3 regions of the Streptosporangium sp. G12 genome follow, and region 1 is predicted to be linked to each of the others. Evidence: riboswitches for the same ligand, from Rfam matches in the RefSeq annotation. Region 1 holds a riboswitch; each other region holds the start of a gene.
The links. A riboswitch is a leader RNA that binds a small molecule or an ion and turns the genes downstream of it on or off. The one in region 1 is predicted to bind cobalamin.
Positions count from the first base shown of each region.

Region 2: linked by a shared signal. The riboswitch ahead of cobN (cobaltochelatase subunit CobN) and the one ahead of ACVCAG_RS06600 (ribonucleoside-diphosphate reductase subunit alpha) in region 1 are both predicted to bind cobalamin.
Region 3: linked by a shared signal. The riboswitch ahead of ACVCAG_RS24070 (CbtB domain-containing protein) and the one ahead of ACVCAG_RS06600 (ribonucleoside-diphosphate reductase subunit alpha) in region 1 are both predicted to bind cobalamin.

Region 1 is NZ_JBRIQO010000003.1:328,706-331,941, reverse strand. It holds gene ACVCAG_RS06600 (ribonucleoside-diphosphate reductase subunit alpha) at 1-1,632, opposite strand, end outside; cobalamin riboswitch at 1,749-1,949, opposite strand; gene ACVCAG_RS06595 (tripartite tricarboxylate transporter substrate-binding protein) at 1,954-2,973, opposite strand; gene glmS (glutamine--fructose-6-phosphate transaminase (isomerizing)) at 3,217-3,236, opposite strand, start outside.
Region 2 is NZ_JBRIQO010000006.1:147,391-150,626, reverse strand. It holds gene cobN (cobaltochelatase subunit CobN) at 1-1,778, opposite strand, end outside; cobalamin riboswitch at 1,969-2,141, opposite strand; gene ACVCAG_RS11465 (precorrin-3B synthase) at 2,188-3,236, shown strand, end outside.
Region 3 is NZ_JBRIQO010000016.1:30,464-33,699, reverse strand. It holds gene dop (depupylase/deamidase Dop) at 1-1,472, shown strand, start outside; adenosylcobalamin (AdoCbl) riboswitch at 1,597-1,730, shown strand; gene ACVCAG_RS24070 (CbtB domain-containing protein) at 1,748-1,942, shown strand; gene ACVCAG_RS24065 (CbtA family protein) at 1,950-2,687, shown strand; gene ACVCAG_RS24060 (histidine phosphatase family protein) at 2,684-3,236, shown strand, end outside.

The sequences.
Region 1 (3,236 bases):
CCGCTCCCTGAGCTCGGCCCACTCCGCGGACCCCGCCGCCTCGTAGTGGTCGGGGTGGAGCACCCCGGCGGCGGCCCTGGTCTCCTCGTACGACGGGTGACGGCCCCGCTCCACGGCCAGGTCGGAGGAGGTCCGGTAGGCGGCGAGCGCGATCTCCTCGGAGATCCTGGTGGACAGCTCCAGGGCGCGCGGCGAGTCGAACGGCAGCCGCAGCGTGAACAGCACGTCGGCCAGGCCCATCACGCCGAGCCCGATCGGGCGCCACTTCCGGTTGGCCGCCTCCGCCTCGGGGGTCGGGTAGAAGCCCAGGTCGATGGTGCGGTCGAGGAACCGCACGGCGGTACGGACGGTCGCGCGCAGCCGCGCCCAGTCGACGGCCTCCCCGGCGTCCGCCGACAGGTGGGCGGCGAGGTTGATCGAGCCGAGGTTGCAGACGGCGGTCTCCGCGTCGCCGGTGACCTCGAGGATCTCGGTGCAGAGGTTCGACAGGTGGATGACGTTCTGGGGCCTGGCCGTCTGGTTGGAGGTCCGGTTGGCGGCGTCCTTGAAGGTCATCCAGCCGTTGCCGGTCTGGGCGAGCGTGCGCATCATCCGCCCGTACAGGGTGCGGGCGGGGATCTGCCGGGTGAAGCGGCCCTCGGCCTCGGCGGCCCGGTAGGCGTCGTCGAACGCGGCGCCGTACAGGTCGGTGAGGTGCGGGACCTCCTTGGGATCGAACAGCGACCAGACGCCGTCGGCCTCGACCCGGCGCATGAACTCGTCGGGGATCCAGTTGGCCAGGTTCAGGTTGTGCGTGCGGCGGGCCTCCTCGCCGGTGTTGTCGCGCAGTTCCAGGAACTCCTCGACGTCGGCGTGCCAGGGCTCCAAGTAGACGCAGGCCGCGCCCTTGCGCCGGCCGCCCTGGTTGACCGCGGCCACGCTGGAGTCGAGCGTGCGCAGCCAGGGCACGATGCCGTTGGAGTGACCGTTGGTGCCGCGGATCAGCGAGCCCCGCGAGCGGACCCTGGTCCAGGCGATCCCGATGCCCCCCGCGTACTTCGACAGCCGCGCGACCTGCCCGTAGCGCTCGTAGATGGACTCCAGCTCGTCGCGGGGCGAGTCGAGCAGGAAGCACGAGGAGAGCTGGGGCCTGCGGGAGCCGGAGTTGAACAGCGTGGGCGAGCTGGGCAGGTAGGACAGGGTGGCCATGAGCGCGTACAGCTCGGCGGCCTCCTCGACGGTCTCGGACAGGCCGCAGGCCACCCGGAGGAAGAAGTGCTGCGGGCGCTCCAGGACCTTGCGGGTCCTCGGGTGGCGCAGCAGGTAGCGGTCGTAGACGGTACGCAGCCCGAAGTACTCGAACCTGGCGTCGGCCTCCGGATCGGCCAGCGCGTCCAGGACCCCGGCGTGGGCGGCCACGAACTCCGCGAGCCCGTCCTGGATCAACCCCGCCTCGTGGGTCGCGGCGATGGACTCGGAGAAGTCGCGGACGCCGTGCTCGGCGGCCTCGTCGGCGATCAGCTCGGCCAGCATCGCGGCGGCGACCCTGGAGTTCTCGGGATCGGTGATCACCCGGGCGGCCGCCTCGTCGATGGCCAGCCTGCGGTCGTCCGACGCGGTCCCCGCCGCGGTCTCCGCCAATGCCTGTGTCACGTAGTGCCCCTCGCTCGATCGGACTTCCCCGTACGGCTCCGCCGGATGGGCACGCGTCCGCGAGCGATCCCGGGCACGCCGGATCGCCTCGTTCCGCGGACCCTCCCACGAGGCCCTGGACGTTCACGTCACCGGCAGGTCTTCGGACTCACGGGCGCACCGCACACACCTACCGGCCGTCGCTTCCCAGGCATGGTTCACCCAGTGCTCGATAACGGCTTTCGTTCCCGTTCACCGCTGCGGGGCAGTCCCGGAATCTCACCGGGTTCCCTCTTGCCTCGCCCCTCGCGGGGCGAACCAGCAACGAGCAGGATCCTACATCTAGGGGCGCCGGACGCAACTACCCCAACAGGTTGTGTCGGAGGACTTCAACAGTCCGAGCTCGTGAAGCACGCCGCGAGTGCGGCCCGTCTCGGTGGAGAGCCACTGGCGGAACTCGTCGCCGCTGAGGTAGACCCGGCTCCAGCCGTGGGACGCGCACAGGGCACGCCAGCGCGGCGCGGCGTCGATCCTGTCACACAGGGCGATCGCGGCGTCCCGGTCCCCCGGGCTCATGCCCTTGGGACCCAGCAGGCCGCACCAGTCGCTGTACTCCAGGCGGACGTCGACCTCCATGAGCGTCGGCGCGTCGATCCCGTCGATCCGGCCGCCGGAGGAGACCACCAGGGGCCGCAGGCGGCCCGCGGCGATCTCGGGCCGCAGGGCGCGCGCCGATCCCAGCAGGGCCGCCACCCGGCCGACGTGGAGCGCCTCGGCGGCGTCCTCGGGGGCGAGGTATCCGGCGTACTCCAGCAGCCGGATGTCCACCCCCAGGCACTTGCCGATCATGCCGTAGAGCACGTGGTCGGAGCCGCCCTCCGACCGTCCGCCGACCGTCAGCCCCGCCGGGTCGTGCCGCAGCCGCGCGACGAAGTCCTCGAAGGTGCGCAGGCGGGAGCCGGAGGAGACCACCAGGACCGCCCAGTCGCCGACCAGGCGGGCGATGGGAGTGGCGGCGTTCACCACGGCCGTGGTGTTGGCGATCTCCGCGGCGGCCACCATCGGCATCGCGGTGACGAGCAGCCTGCCCTCGCGCGCGAAGGGTCCGCGGAAGGCGCCGAACGCGTCGCGCGGGGCGGAGCCCAGGGCTCCCGCCCGCTCGACGGCCATGGCGGTGCGCGCCAGTCCCGACTGGACCAGGACGGTCGCCAGCCTGCCCGCGATCCTGTCCCAGCCGTGGCCGTCGGCGGTCGGCTCGAGAAGGAACAGGCGCTTCACCGCCGGATCGGCGCCGCCGTCCGCACCGCACCCCGCGGCGACCACGGCCCCCGCCGCCAGTGCGAAAAACCCCCTACGGCGCATAAGCGCCCCTTCCCCCAAGAACCCCCTATACCATAGGTTACTTTCCCCTCACTTTCTGTGATGAAGTGGGGTATGCCGGAACTTCCGGTGATCCACGTTCGGGCACGGATCACCGGAAAACACTGGAAATCCGGATATCGAAGACGACCGTCTCGCGAGGGCTCAGGAAAACGCACCCCCGCCCCCGGCAGGCCGGGGACGGGGGTGCGAAGGCAGAGAGGTAGAAGAGAGGTGGAGAGGGTCTCACTCCACCGTGACGCTCT
Region 2 (3,236 bases), on a different contig from region 1:
TCGAGGAGCTGCTCCAGCCTGGCCATGTCCCCGTAGCTGTCGGCGCGGGCCATCGGCGGGACGAGGTGGTCGACCAGGGTGGCGTGCGCGCGGCGCTTGGCCTGGGTGCCCTCGCCGGGGTCGTTGACGAGGAACGGGTAGATGAGCGGCAGGTCGCCGAGCGCGGCGTCCGGGCCGCAGGAGGCCGACAGGCCCGCCGACTTGCCGGGCAGCCACTCCAGGTTGCCGTGCTTGCCCACGTGGACCACGGCGTGCGCGCCGAAGCCGTCGGCCAGCCAGCGGTAGGCGGCCAGGTAGTGGTGGCTGGGCGGCAGGTCGGGGTCGTGGTAGATCGCGATGGGGTTCTCGCCGAAGCCGCGCGGCGGCTGCACCATGACCACCACGTTGCCGGAGCGCAGCGCGGCCAGCACGATCTCGCCCTCCGGGTCGCGCGACCTGTCCACGAACAGCTCGCCGGGCGCCGGGCCCCAGTGTTCCTCCATCCGGGCGCGCAGGTCCGCCGGGAGGGTGGCGTACCACTCGGCGTACCGGCTCGCCGCGATGCGCACCGGGTTTCCGGCGAGCTGCTCCTCGGTGAGCCAGTCCTGGTCCTGCCCGCCCGCGGCGATCAGCGCGTGGATGAGCGCGTCGCCGTCCTGCCCGGTCACCCCGGGCAGCTCGTCCTCGGCGCCGATGTCGTAACCGCGCCGCGCGAGCGCGGCCAGCAGCCGCACCAGGCTGGCCGGGGTGTCCAGGCCGACGGCGTTGCCGATGCGGGCGTGCTTGGTGGGGTAGGCCGACAGCATCAGCACCAGCCGCCGCTCGGCGGGCGGGATGTGCCGCAGCGCGGCGTGGCGCACCGCGATGCCCGCCACCCGCGAGGCCCGCTCGGGGTCGGCCACGTAGACGGTGAGCCCGTCCTCGTCGATCTCCTTGAAGGAGAACGGCACCGTGATGATCCGCCCGTCGAACTCGGGGATCGCGACCTGGGTGGCGGCGTCCAGCGGGGACAGGCCGTCGTCGTTCTCCTCCCAGGAGGCCCGGCTGCTCGTCAGGCACAGGCCCTGCAGGATCGGCACGTCCAGCTCGGCGAGCGCGCCGACGTCCCAGGCCTCGTCGTCCCCGCCCGCCGACGCGGTCGCCGGGCGGGTCCCGCCCGCGGCGAGCACGGTCACCACCAGGGCGTCCACCGCGCGCAGGACCTCCACCAGGCCGGGCTCGGCGGTGCGCAGGGAGGCGCAGTACACCGGCAGCGCCCGCGCGCCCGCGTCCTCGATCGCCGAGCAGAGCGCCTCGACGAAGGCCGTGTTGCCGGCCACGTGGTGGGCCCGGTAGTAGAGCACTCCGACGACGGGACCGTCCTGGTCGCGCGCCTCGCGCTCCAGCGTCCCCCAGGTGGGGGTGGGCTCGGGCGCGGCGAACCCGTGGCCGGTGAGCAGCAGCGTGTCGGACAGGAAACGGTGCAGCTCGGTCAGGTTGGCCGGGCCGCCGTGGGCGAGGTAGGCGTGCGCCTCGGCGCAGACCCCACCGGGCACCGTGGACAGCTCCATCAGCTCGGCGTCGGGCGCCTGCTCGCCACCGAGCACGACGACGGGCCGGGGGCCGGCGAGCAGGGCGTCCAGCCCCTCCTCCCAGGCGCGGCGCCCGCCCAGCAGGCGTACCACGACCAGGTCGGCGCCCTCCAGCAACGGCGGGAGGTCTGCGGCGGCGAGCCGGGCGGGGTTGCCGAGCCGGTAGCCGGCGCCGCTCGCGCGAGCGCTCAGCAGGTCGGTGTCGGAGGTCGAGAGCAGGAGGATCACGCGCCACACTCCGGGAGAGGAAGGGCGGTACGGCCCAGGGGCGCCACGGCGTGGCGGGGGAACGGCGCCACGATGTGGCGGGGGAACCGTGAGAAGCGCGCGGTGTGGCGGGGGAACGGCGATGCCACGGTGTCGCGGGGGAACGGCGAAGAGCGCACGGAGCTTCCTCCCTCGGGGTCCTCGCCCCGGGTCGTCGTCGGCCGCGACGGCTGGAGTCTCCTGGCTCCCGGATCGGTGCTCACCCCGGCCTTCCCGCCCGTCGTCGGACAGTGGCCCGGGTGGGGTTCGCTCCCCGGTTACAGTGGCGGGACCGCGCCGGATTCACACCGGCTTCCTCCCTTTGCCGTCGCCACCGATGACACTACGGCAGTCCGGTTCGTTGCAAGAAACTGGCGTTAGCATCCTTCGAGTGTCCATTGCCGACTTTTCCGGACGATCGCGACTCGACGCATGTCCCGGTGCGCTTCAGGTCCATGCCGCCGCGGACGGCGGCCTGGCCCGCGTCCGCGTGCCCGGAGGCCGTCTCACCCCCTTCCAGCTGCGCGAACTCGCCGAGGCCGCCGCGGCGTACGGCGGCGGCGTCATCGAGCTGACCTCCCGCGCGAACGTCCAGGTGCGCGGCCTCGGCCCGGAGGATCCGGACAGCGGTACGGGGGACGGGTTCGCCACGCGGATGGCGAGGGCGGGCCTGCTGCCCTCGGCGACGCACGAGCGGATCCGCAACATCCTCGCCTCCCCGCTGACCGGACTGGACGGACCCACCGAGCCGAGCGGGCCGGCCGGGCCGAGCGGGCCGAACAGATCGAGCGGTGCGGACACTCCAGACAGCACGGGTATCTCGGATCGTCCGCACTATCCGCGCGGCGGCGGCATCGCCGACGTCACACCGCTGATCGGCGAGCTGGACCGGCGGTTGTGCGCCCGCCCCGCCCTCGCCGCCCTGCCGGGGCGGTTCATGTTCGCCCTCGACGACGGCCGGGGGGACGTGGCCGGTCTGGGCGCGGACGCCGGGATCCTGCTCACGGGGCCGGACGAGGCCGCGCTGATCCTCGCCGGGACCGACACCGGCCTGCGCGTCCCGCCGGCCGGAGCCGTGACCGCCCTGCTCGCCGCCGCCGAGGCGTTCCTCGACGAGCTGGCCACCCGGGACGTCACCGCCTGGCGGATCGCCGAACTCCCCGGCGGTCCCTCCCTGATCGCCGCCCGCGTGCGAACCGCCCTCGGGGTTCCCGGCACGACACCCTTCGACCCGGTGAGACCGCGGGTCGTGACCCTCGGGCCGGTCGGGGTCCTCGGGAGCACGGACGGGACGAGGAGCGGAACCGGCGCCGGAGGAGGGACGGATCCCGCGAGCGGCACCGGAGACGGGGACGCGCGGGTCGCGCTCGGGGTGGCGATCCCGCTGGGGCGGCTGACCTCCGCGCTGGCACTGCTGCTCGCGGACGCCGCCTCGGGCGG
Region 3 (3,236 bases), on a different contig from region 1:
CCGTGCCCGGACAGCCGGGGGCCAACGCGATGGTGACCTCCTCTCAGGTCGTGAACGCCTATCTGGCGGCCTCGGCCGCGAGGGCTCGGCGCGCGCGATGGGACTTCGAGGAGGAGAACCCGCTGCGGGACGCACGGGGGTTCGACCTCGCGCGGGAGGTGGCCGACCAGAGCCAGCTGACCGACGAGGACCTCGGCCTGGCGAACGTGATCCTCACCAACGGGGCCCGGCTGTACGTCGACCACGCCCACCCCGAATACTCCACGCCCGAGTGCACCAATCCCAGGGCGGCGGTGATCTGGGACAAGGCGGGCGAGCGGGTGATGCACGACGCGGCGGTCCGCGCCTCGGCGATGCCGGCCAACGCCCCGATCCAGCTCTACAAGAACAACACCGACAACAAGGGCGCCTCCTACGGCTGCCATGAGAACTACCTCATGCGCCGGGCCACCTCGTTCGCCGACATCGTCAGGCACCTGACGCCGTTCTTCGTCTCCCGGCAGGTCGTCACCGGCGCGGGCAAGGTCGGCATCGGCCAGGACTCCCGGGGCGAGGGCTTCCAGATCAGCCAGCGGGCCGACTTCTTCGAGGTCGAGGTGGGCCTGGAGACGACGCTCAAGAGGCCGATCATCAACACCCGGGACGAGCCCCACGCCGACCCGGAGAAATACCGCCGCCTGCACGTCATCATCGGCGACGCCAACATGTCGGAGATCTCGACCTACCTGAAGCTGGGGTCGACCGCGCTCGTCCTGGCCATGATCGAGGACAACTACTTCACCCGCGACCTGGCCGTGGACAACCCCGTCCAGGCCCTGCGCGCGGTCTCGCACGACCCCACGCTCAAGTACGAGATCTCCATGCGCGACGGCCGCAAGCTGACCGCGGTGCAGTTGCAGATGGAATACCTGGAGCTCGCCCGCAAGTACGCCGAGGAGCGCAGCGCCAACGGCCTGGACGAGCCCACCAAGGACATCCTGGAGCGCTGGGAGTCGGTCCTCACCCGCCTGGCCGAGGACCCGATGCAGCTGTCCAGGGAGCTCGACTGGGTGGCCAAGCTGGAGCTCCTGGAGGGCTACCGCACCCGTGACGGCCTTCCCTGGTCGCACCCGCGCCTACAGCTCGTCGACCTCCAGTACTCCGACATCCGCCCCGACCGGGGGCTCTACAACCGGCTGGTCGCCCGGGGCCGCATGCAGCGCCTGGTCACCGAGGAAGAGGTCCAGCGGGCCATCGAGGTGCCGCCCAACGACACCCGGGCCTACTTCCGCGGCCGCTGCCTGAGCCAGTACAGCGAGTCGGTGGCCGCGGCCTCCTGGGACTCGGTCATCTTCGACATCCCCGGCCGTGAGTCGCTGCAGCGCGTCCCCACCCTTGAGCCGCTGCGCGGCACCAAGGCCCACGTGGGCGAGCTGTTCGACCGCTGCCGTACCGCCGCGGAGCTGGTGACGGCGCTGACCGGCGAGCAGTGACTCCCGCGAGGGGGGAGGTGGCCAGGCCTGGCCACCTCCCCCCTCGTCATGCCCGGACCCCGTGACGGCCCGAGCCCGTCAAACCGGACACCCGGATTGACGGGGGACGGAGAACCGGGATACGTTCCGGGTGTTTTGTGGCGGTGCGAGGGAAATCCGGTGAAACTCCGGTGCGGTCGCGCCACTGTAACCGGCTCTCAGAAGCCGGAAGCCAGGTCACACTCGGCCGCCACCGACCTACGAAAAGGGACGCGTCAATCCCGGAGGAGGTGGCCGTGAGCCAGATCTCGGCACCGCACACCCAGCCCATCCCATGGCCCTCGCTCACCCGCTGGCTGCTCGCCGTACCGGTGCTGCTGCTCCTCGCCTACCTGGTCACCTTCGACCAGGGAGCGATCTCACAGGCGGGGAACTACCTGCACGAACTCATGCACGACGGGCGTCACCTGCTCGGCGTGCCGTGCCACTGAGCCACAGGTGATCACCAAACTCATCGTCCGGGGCCTCGTCGTCGGACTGCTCGCAGGGCTGCTCGCGGCCGTCTTCGCCTACACCGTCGGCGAACCGCGCATCGACCAGGCCATCGCGCTGGAGGAGGCGGCCGCGGCCGCCTCCCCGGCCGGATCACACGACGACACCGGGGCAGCGGCCCACTCCCACGACGAGGAGGCCCTGGTCAGCAGGGGCGGGCAGCGCTTCGGGCTCTTCCTCGCCCTCGGCCTGTACGGCCTGGCGGTCGGGGGCCTGTTCTCCCTCGTCTACGCGGCCGTACGCGGCCGGGCGGGACCCCGATCGGAGCCGGTGCTCGCGGTCACCCTCGCAGCCGCGGCGTTCATCGCCATCGTCCTCATCCCGTTCATGAAATATCCCGCCAACCCGCCGGCCGTCGGTGACCCGGAGACCATCGGCCGGCGCACCGTGCTCTACCTGGTCGCGGTGGTCATCGGGATCCTCGCGGTCGCCGCCGGCACCGCCGCCCACCGCTACGCCTCGCGGAGCGAACCGTGGGTGCGCTGGCTGTCGGCGGGTGCCACCTTCCTGGTCCCCGTCGTCGCGGCCTGGATCCTCATGCCGAAGATCTCGGAGGTGCCCCGGGGCTTCCCCGCCGACCTCCTGTGGGACTTCCGGGTCGCCTCCATGGGGACCCAGGTGGTCTTCTGGGCCGGCGTCGGCGCGCTGTTCGCCTTCGCCGCCCGCAGGCGCGGCCCGGTGTGACGACCCCCTCGGGGGTCACCCGCCTGCTCCTGGTCTGCCACGCCTCCACCTCGGCGACGGTACGGGCCGCGTTCCCGGGTGACGAACCACTCGACGAACGCGGCCTGCGCCGGGCCGAGGGGATGGCGCGGGACCTCGGCCCGGGTCCCGCGGCCTGCCCCGCCGAACTGCGCTGCGTCCAGACGGCGGCGGCGCTCGGCCTGCGGGCCGAGCACGACCCGCTGCTGGCCGACTGCGACTACGGCCGCTGGAGCGGGATGACGCTCGGCGAGGTCGAGGCCGCGGAACCCGAGGCGCTCGCCTCCTGGCTCGGCGACCCCGGCGCGGCGCCGCACGGCGGGGAGCCGGTCACCGCGCTCCTGGCCAGGGTGTCCGGCTGGCTCGCCGTCCGCGCCCCCGGCAGGGCCGTCGCGGTCACCCACCCGGCGGTCATCCGCGCCGCGGTCGTCCACGCCCTCGGCGCCCCCGCCCAGGCCTTCTGGCGCGTCGACGTCGCGCCGCTGGCCCGCGTGACGCTCACCGGGCGCGGCGGGCGCTGGCGGCTCAGCT